2 regions of the Streptomyces sp. SudanB5_2050 genome follow, and region 2 is predicted to be linked to the other one. Evidence: riboswitches for the same ligand, from Rfam matches in the RefSeq annotation. Region 2 holds a riboswitch; the other holds the start of a gene.

Region 1 (4,212 bases), 1.7 Mb from region 2:
CCCCTCGGCGACCTCCTCGGGCGAGGCTCCTTCGGCGGCCGCGCCGCCGAACCGCTCCGTGATGCTCTGGCTGATCTTCATCGAGCAGAACTTCGGCCCGCACATGGAGCAGAAGTGGGCCGTCTTGGCAGGCTCGGCCGGCAGCGTCTCGTCGTGGAACTCCCTTGCCGTGTCCGGGTCGAGGGCCAGGTTGAACTGGTCCTCCCACCGGAACTCGAACCGGGCGTCCGACAGCGCGTCATCCCACTCCTGGGCACCCGGATGCCCCTTGGCGAGGTCGGCGGCATGGGCGGCGATCTTGTAGGTGATGACGCCGGTCTTGACGTCGTCGCGGTTGGGCAGGCCCAGGTGCTCCTTGGGCGTGACGTAGCAGAGCATGGCCGTGCCCCACCAGGCGATCATCGCGGCGCCGATGCCGGAGGTGATGTGGTCGTAGGCGGGCGCGATGTCGGTCGTCAACGGACCGAGCGTGTAGAACGGAGCCTCCTCGCAGATCTCCTGCTGGAGGTCGATGTTCTCCTTGATCTTGTGCATCGGGACGTGGCCCGGGCCCTCGATCATGGTCTGCACGTTGTGGCGCTTGGCGATCGTGTTGAGTTCCCCGAGCGTGCGCAACTCCGCGAACTGCGCCTGGTCGTTGGCGTCCGCGATGGAGCCCGGCCGCAGTCCGTCACCGAGCGAGTAGGTGACGTCGTAGGAGGCGAGGATCTCGCAGAGTTCCTCGAAGTTCTCGTACAGGAAGGACTCCTTGTGGTGCGCCAGGCACCACGCCGCCATGATCGAACCACCGCGCGAGACGATGCCCGTCTTGCGGTTCGCGGTCAGCGGTACGTACGCCAGACGCACCCCGGCGTGGACCGTCATGTAGTCCACACCCTGCTCGGCCTGCTCGATGACCGTGTCCTTGTAGATCTCCCAGGTCAGCTCCTCGGCCCGGCCGTCGACTTTTTCCAGTGCCTGGTAGAGCGGCACCGTGCCGATGGGGACGGGGGAGTTGCGCAGCACCCACTCGCGCGTGGTGTGGATGTTGCGGCCGGTGGACAGATCCATCACCGTGTCGGCGCCCCAGCGGGTCGCCCAGGTCATCTTCTCGACCTCCTCCTCGATGGAGGAGGTCACCGCCGAGTTGCCGATGTTGGCGTTGACCTTCACCAGGAACCGCTTGCCGATGATCATCGGCTCGATCTCCGGGTGGTTGACGTTGGCCGGCAGCACGGCACGGCCCGCCGCGATCTCCTCGCGGACCACCTCCGGCGCCACGTTCTCCCGGAGGGCGACGTACTCCATCTCCGGCGTGATCTCTCCGCGGCGCGCGTACGCGAGCTGCGTGACCGCGGTGCCGCCGCGCCCGCGGCGCGGCTGGCGGGGGCGGCCGGGGAAGACCGCGTCGAGATTGCGCAGGCCGCCACGCGGCGAGGTGTGCTTGATCCCGTCGTCCTCGGGGCGGACGGGACGGCCCGCGTACTCCTCGGTGTCGCCGCGGGCGATGATCCAGTTCTCCCGCAGCGGCGGCAGTCCCCGGCGGACGTCGGTGTCGACGTGCGGGTCGGTGTACGGGCCCGAGGTGTCGTACAGCGTGACCGACCGCCCGTTGGTGAGGTGCACCTGACGGACCGGCACGCGCAGGTCGGGGCGTGAGCCCTCGACGTACGCCTTGTGCCAGCCGATGGACTTCCCGACCTCAGCGGTCTCCTCCTGGGCGGAGTTCTGCGTGGAGGCAGGCGTGCGTGTGTCCTTGATGGTCATGAGACCTACTCCCTACGCCGGCATTACCCGGTAACAGGTTCGGCGGTCGACGCAGCGGCTTCCGTCTGCGAACGCTTCGTGGGGAACATCACTCGGCTTCGGTGATGTTTCCCGTGAAACATTGCTGGGACGGAGGTCAGCGCCCTCTCAGCCCGGTGCTCCGAGCTCCCGCGTGTACAAAGGTGCCTCCACGCTAGCGTCAATTCGGGCGCGGTGAACAGAGGGCCCCCCTGGTTCTTGCGATGATCGGCCGGTGACCACACCGCAGCAGCCCCCCTTCCCCCCGCACGATCCCCGCCGAGGAGCGGGCACCGGGCACGGCGACGGCCGTGAATCCGGCCCGGCCTCACCCGGTGCTCACGGCACGGGCGCCGGCGGTCACGGACACGCGCACGCGCACAGCCACGGCCCGGCGGCACCCGTCTCCCGCCATCTGCGGAAGGTCATCGCCGCGGTCCTCATCCCGTTCGCGGCGGCCGTGCTGGTCGGGCTCGCGGTGTTGTGGCCGGGCGGAGCCCCGCCGCACGAACGCACGGGGGTCGGTTTCGACCGGCAGACCCAACAGGGCACGGTCACCAAGGTGGTCGAGCTGAGCTGCCAGTCCGTCAACGCCTCCGGCGTACCGCCGACCGGCGACACGTCCACCGCCGAGGGCTCCTCCGCGGTGCAGCAGGCGAACGGCGAGTGCAAGCGGGCGACGATCCGGGTCGACAGCGGCAAGGACAAGGGCCGCACGTTCGACGAGATCGTGCAGCCGGACCAGTCACGGCAACTGAGCGAGGGGCAGAAGGTCGTCGTCGCCTACGAGCCCTCCGCACCCGAGGACCTGCAGTACTCGGTGACCGACATCAACCGCCGGGTCCCCATGGCGCTGCTCGCCGGCATCTTCGCCCTCGCGGTCGTGGTCGTCGGGCGGCTGCGGGGTCTCATGGCCCTGATCTCGCTGGCCGTCAGCTTCCTGCTGCTGAACTTCTTCATCCTGCCCGCCATCCTGCAGGGCTCCAACCCGCTGCTGGTGGCGGTGATCGGGTCCAGCGCCATCATGCTGATCGCGCTGTATCTGTGCCATGGTCTGTCGGCCCGCACATCGGTGGCCGTACTGGGCACGCTCATCTCCCTGGTGCTGATCGGCGTGCTCGGGTCGCTGTTCATCGGCTGGGCCGCGCTGACCGGCAACACGGACGACAACACCGGCCTCATCCACGGTCTGTATCCGACGATCGACATGAGCGGTCTGCTGCTGGCCGGAGTCATCATCGGTTCGCTCGGCGTGCTCGACGACGTGACCGTCACCCAGACGTCGGCGGTCTGGGAACTGCACGAGGCCAACCCCACGCTGGGCCGACGGGGGCTGTACCGCGCCGGCATCCGTATCGGCCGCGACCACATCGCCTCGGTCGTCAACACCCTGGTGCTCGCCTACGCGGGCGCCGCCCTGCCGCTGCTGCTCCTGTTCTCCATCGCGCAGAGCGGCGTCGGGACGGTGGCCAACAGCGAGCTGGTCGCGGAGGAGATCGTCCGCACTCTGGTGGGGTCGATCGGCCTGGTGGCCTCCGTCCCGGTCACCACCGCGCTCGCGGCGCTGGTCGTGTCGGCCGACCGGCCCGCGGACCGCCCGGCAGCACAGCCGACGGGCGTGGCGCCCGCACGCGGCGGGCGGGGCCGGCGCCGCAAGCGCTGAACCAGCGGCGCCCGCAGCGGTGAAGCGTTACGGCACGCACAGGAGCTGCTGCCGTAACGGTTCAGCCCGCGCTCTGCTCTTCCGCCAGGATGCGGTCCAGAGCCTCGTCGAGGTGGGTGTCGAAGTCGGCGAGTGCCCCCTCCTGCCCCAGTGGCACCAGCTTGTCGGTGCGGTCGAGGAACGCCACCAGGGGAGCCGCCGAGGAGCGGAACAGCGCCTGGTCGTGGCCGACCTGAAGGCGGATCAGCACCTCGGCGAGCGGCTCCGGGTCGACGGGCGCGATGCGGACATCACCGTCACCGCACGGCCGGCCCACCCCGTCGACCAGCAGCTCTCGACCGAAGGCCCAGGTCACCGGCGCGTCCCCGGGCAGATGGAAGGTCAGTCGCACGGCATAGGGATCACAGGTCTCGTAACGCAGCTCCACGGGGATGCGGAACGAGAGCTCCTCGGACACGAGAAAGCTCATCATGACCTCTGCCTGTACGGACTCGCCCATCGCACACCCGTCATTCGCCGTCGACTGTCCGGGAATCAAACCTCTAACACTGGTGGCATCTTGCTCAACGTACACACCAGATCACAAGGAGTGAGTTTTCAGATACTGATAGAGAGCGTCAGCGATCCCAGGAGCCGTCCCACTTCGTCCTGCAACCGCTGCGCCGCGGGCAGCAGCCGATCGGCCTGGTGGAGGGGCAGGGAAATGGCCATGGTGGCGGCCGTGGTGCCGACCGTGAGGGGGATCGCCGCGCAGACCGTCCCCAGGGCGTACTCCTGGCGTTCGA
Region 2 (4,212 bases):
CGAGGAGCGCCGCCGCGAGTACATCAAGGTCGCCAAGGCCAAGGGCGAGGACGCCAAGGTCTCGATCCGCTCCGTGCGCCGCAAGGCCAAGGACGCGATCGACAAGCTCATCAAGGACGGCGAGGTCGGCGAGGACGAGGGCCGCCGTGCGGAGAAGGAGCTCGACGACACCACCGCCAAGTACGTCGCCCAGGTGGATGAGCTCCTGAAGCACAAGGAAGCCGAACTGCTCGAGGTCTGATGAACGACTCTTCCTGGGGAGCGCCGCCACAAGCCGGGTACTGGGGGCCGTCCGACCGGGGACCTGTCCAGGGCGCTGCCCCGGCGGGTCCCGCGTACGATGCGCACTACGCGCAGCAGACTCGCCCCATGCCCATCGTGCCCGACGTACCCGACCACGGCGGTGACCAGGACGACGACCAGGGGGCCGCTCGGCTGAGCGGTCCCCTGTTCGACGAGAGCCAGTCGGCGCAGCCGTATGCGGCGGCGCCGCGGAATCCGGAGCCCATGCCCGACGTCCCGCAGCCGGCGCAGCCCCAGCCGCAGAAGAAGAGCGCGGGGCGCGACCTGGGTGCCGCGATAGGGGTCGGCGTCGGACTCGGCGTGGTCATCATCGCGTCGCTGTTCGTCGTCAAGGCCGTCTTCGTCGGTGTGATCGCGATCGCCGTCGTGGTGGGCCTGTGGGAGCTGACCAAGCGGCTGGACGAGCGCAAGGGCATCAAGGCGCCCCTCGTGCCGCTCGCCGTCGGCGGCGCGGCGATGGTCGTCGCCGGGTATGTGCGGGGCTCCGAGGGCGCGTGGGTCGCCATGGCCCTGACCGCGCTGGCGGTCCTGGTCTGGCGGATGACCGAACCGCCCGAGGGCTATCTCAAGGACGTCACCGCGGGCCTGTTCGCCGCGTTCTACGTGCCGTTCCTGGCCACGTTCGTCGCGATGATGCTCATGGCGGACGACGGCCCCTGGCGGGTCCTGACCTTCCTGGTCCTCACCGTCGTCAGCGACACCGGGGCGTACGCCGTCGGCTGGCGCTTCGGAAAGACGAAGCTCGCCCCGCGCATCAGCCCCGGCAAGACCCGCGAGGGCCTGCTCGGCGCGGTCGCCTTCGCGATGGCGGCGGGCGCGCTGTGCATGCAGTTCGCCATCGACGGCGGCGCGTGGTGGCAGGGCCTGCTGCTGGGCCTCGCGGTCGCCGTCAGCGCGACCCTGGGCGACCTCGGCGAGTCCATGATCAAGCGCGACCTCGGCATCAAGGACATGGGCACCCTCCTGCCGGGTCACGGCGGCATCATGGACCGCCTGGACTCCCTGCTGCCGACGGCACCGGTGGTGTGGCTGCTGCTGGTGATCTTCGTAGGGTCCGGCTGACCGCCGCGCTCGGCTGACCTGCTGTTTCTTCGGAGAGGGACCCGTTGTCCACAGGGCGGCGGGTCCCTCTCCGTATGTCTGCGACACTGGTAGGGCCATGCCTAAGCCCGGAGAACTCACATTCGTCGCCCCGCGCGGAGCCAAGAAGCCGCCGCGGCATCTCGCCGATCTCACGCCTGCGGAGCGCAAGGAGGCCGTCGCCGCCATCGGCGAGAAGCCGTTCCGCGCCAAGCAGCTCTCGCAGCACTACTTCGCGCGGTACGCGCACGACCCCGAGCAGTGGACCGACATCCCGGCCGGTTCCCGTGAGGGGCTCCGGGAGGCTCTGCTGCCCGAGCTGATGTCCGTCGTCCGGCATCTGTCGACCGACCAGGGCACCACCCGCAAGACGCTGTGGAAGCTGTTCGACGGGACCCTCGTCGAGTCCGTCCTCATGCGCTACCCGGACCGGGTGACCATGTGCATCAGCTCCCAGGCGGGCTGCGGCATGAACTGCCCGTTCTGCGCCACCGGCCAGGCCGGCCTGGACCGGAACCTGTCGACCGCCGAGATCGTGCACCAGATCGTGGACGGGATGCGGGCGCTCAGGGACGGCGAGGTCCCCGGTGGGCCGGCGCGGCTCAGCAACATCGTCTTCATGGGCATGGGCGAGCCCCTCGCCAACTACAACCGCGTCGTGGGGGCCATCCGCCGGCTCACCGACCCCGAGCCCGACGGGCTGGGGCTGTCGCAGCGCGGCATCACCGTCTCCACGGTCGGTCTGGTCCCGGCGATCCACCGCTTCTCCGACGAGGGCTTCAAGTGCCGTCTCGCCATCTCGCTGCACGCGCCCGACGACGAGCTGCGTGACACCCTCGTCCCCGTGAACACGCGGTGGAAGGTGCGCGAGGTGCTGGACGCGGGCTTCGAGTACGCCGCGAAGTCGGGGCGCCGGCTGTCCATCGAGTACGCCCTGATCCGTGACATCAACGACCAGGCCTGGCGCGGTGACCGGCTGGGGCGGCTGCTCAAGGGCAGGCCGGTGCACGTCAACCTGATCCCGCTCAACCCGACGCCCGGCTCCAAGTGGACCGCCTCGCGGCCCGAGGACGAGAAGGCCTTCGTGGAGGCGATCGCGGCGCACGGTGTGCCGGTGACCATCCGGGACACCCGTGGCCAGGAGATCGACGGGGCGTGCGGTCAGCTCGCCGCGAGCGAGCGGTAACCTGACCGGCGGAAGTACGACCTGACAGAAATCACATCTTCATATTCCGACAGGGGAGCGCCACAGCGCTGAGAGTGCGGCACCGGCCGCAGACCCTCCGAACCTGGCCCAGGTCATTCTGGGTAGGGAGATCGGTCACCACTCGAGCTGTTGCGCCCTGCCCGAGACCTCGCCAGGGGTTCCGGGCGGGGCCGCGTCTTCTCCTGGTCACCCAGGAGGAATCCAGTGAGCATCACCAAGAAGGTCACCGCCCTCGCCGTCGGGCTGGGCATGGCCGGCGGCCTCGCCGCGTGCGGATCGTCGTCCGACGGGGACGGCGGGGGGTCCGGCGGTTCCAAGAGCGTGACCCTCGTCAGCCACAACTCGTGGGCCGTCTCGAAGGACGTCATCGCCGCCTTCGAGAAGAGCTCCGGCTACAAGGTCCGGGTCCTGGAGGACGGCGACGCCGGGCAGGCCGTGAACAAGGCCGTCCTCACCAAGGACAACCCGCAGGGCGACGTCTTCTTCGGCGTCGACAACACGCTGCTGTCGCGGGCCCTGGACAACGGGCTGTTCCAGCCGTACGAGGCGAAGGGGCTCGACCGGGTCGACGCCGCGTACCGGACCGACACCGACCACCGGGTCACGCCCGTCGACACCGGCGACATCTGCGTCAACTACGACAAGGCGTACTTCAGCGAGCACAAGCTGACCCCGCCGGACTCCTTCGACGACCTGATCGAGCCCGAGTACAAGGACCTGCTCGTCACGGAGAACGCCGCCGGTTCCTCGCCCGGCCTCGGCTTCCTGCTCGGCACCGCGGCCGAGTACGGGGACGACGGCTGGCAGGACTACTGGAAGAAGCTGAAGGCCAACGGCGTCAAGGTCGTCGACAGCTGGGAGCAGGCGTACAACGAGGAGTTCTCCGGCTCGTCCGGTGGCAAGAAGGCCAAGGGCGACCGTCCGCTCGTCGTCTCCTACGCCTCCTCCCCGCCCGCCGAGGTGATCTACGCCGACCCGCAGCCGGTCACCGCGCCGACCGGTGTCGCCCAGGGCACCTGCTTCCGCCAGGTCGAGTACGCCGGTCTGCTGAGCAACGCCCGGAACCCCGAGGGAGGCAAGGCGCTCCTCGACTTCATGCTGAGCAAGCAGTTCCAGGAGGACCTGCCGCTCAACATGTTCGTGTATCCGGTGCGCGAGGACGCCGCGATCCCCGAGGCGTTCCGGAAGTTCGGGCCGCCGGCCGAGAAGCCGCGGACCATGGACCCGGCCGAGATCGCAGACAACCGCGACCAGTGGGTCAAGTCGTGGACCTCGCTCGTCGTGAGGTGAAGCGGGTGGAACGGGTGAGGAACGTGCGCGGGAGCGCGGCGCGGCTCGGGCTGATGGCCGTGCCCGTCGCGTTCTTCGCGGCGTTCTTCGCCTACCCCGTCGCCGCGATCGTCGCGCGTGGACTGAAGGTCGACGGGGCCTGGCGGCTCGGGCGGATCGGGGAGGTGCTGGGGCAGTCCGACGTCCGGCAGGTGCTGTGGTTCACCACCTGGCAGGCGCTGGCCTCCACCGCGCTCACCCTGCTGATCGCCCTGCCCGGCGCCTATGCCTTCGCCCGCCTCGACTTCCCCGGCAAACAGGTGCTGCGGGCCGTGGTGACCGTGCCGTTCGTG

What was found. Region 2 has a riboswitch for thiamine pyrophosphate ahead of ACFZP7_RS25080 (thiamine ABC transporter substrate binding subunit). Riboswitches for the same ligand answer to the same signal wherever they lie in the genome.
Region 1: it holds a riboswitch for thiamine pyrophosphate, as region 2 does, so the genes downstream of both, thiC (phosphomethylpyrimidine synthase ThiC) here and ACFZP7_RS25080 (thiamine ABC transporter substrate binding subunit) in region 2, are expected to answer to the same signal.

What each region holds. Positions count from the first base shown of each region.
Region 1 covers NZ_OZ186760.1:3,900,552-3,904,763, forward strand. Annotated here, with positions in the region: gene thiC (phosphomethylpyrimidine synthase ThiC) at 1-1,746, opposite strand, end outside; TPP riboswitch at 1,739-1,928, opposite strand; gene ACFZP7_RS17385 (YibE/F family protein) at 2,000-3,427, shown strand; gene ACFZP7_RS17390 (SsgA family sporulation/cell division regulator) at 3,489-3,926, opposite strand; gene ACFZP7_RS17395 (IclR family transcriptional regulator) at 4,025-4,212, opposite strand, start outside.
Region 2 covers NZ_OZ186760.1:5,592,557-5,596,768, forward strand. Annotated here, with positions in the region: gene frr (ribosome recycling factor) at 1-241, shown strand, start outside; gene ACFZP7_RS25070 (phosphatidate cytidylyltransferase) at 241-1,365, shown strand; gene rlmN (23S rRNA (adenine(2503)-C(2))-methyltransferase RlmN) at 1,463-2,569, shown strand; TPP riboswitch at 2,611-2,716, shown strand; gene ACFZP7_RS25080 (thiamine ABC transporter substrate binding subunit) at 2,795-3,880, shown strand; gene ACFZP7_RS25085 (ABC transporter permease) at 3,856-4,212, shown strand, end outside.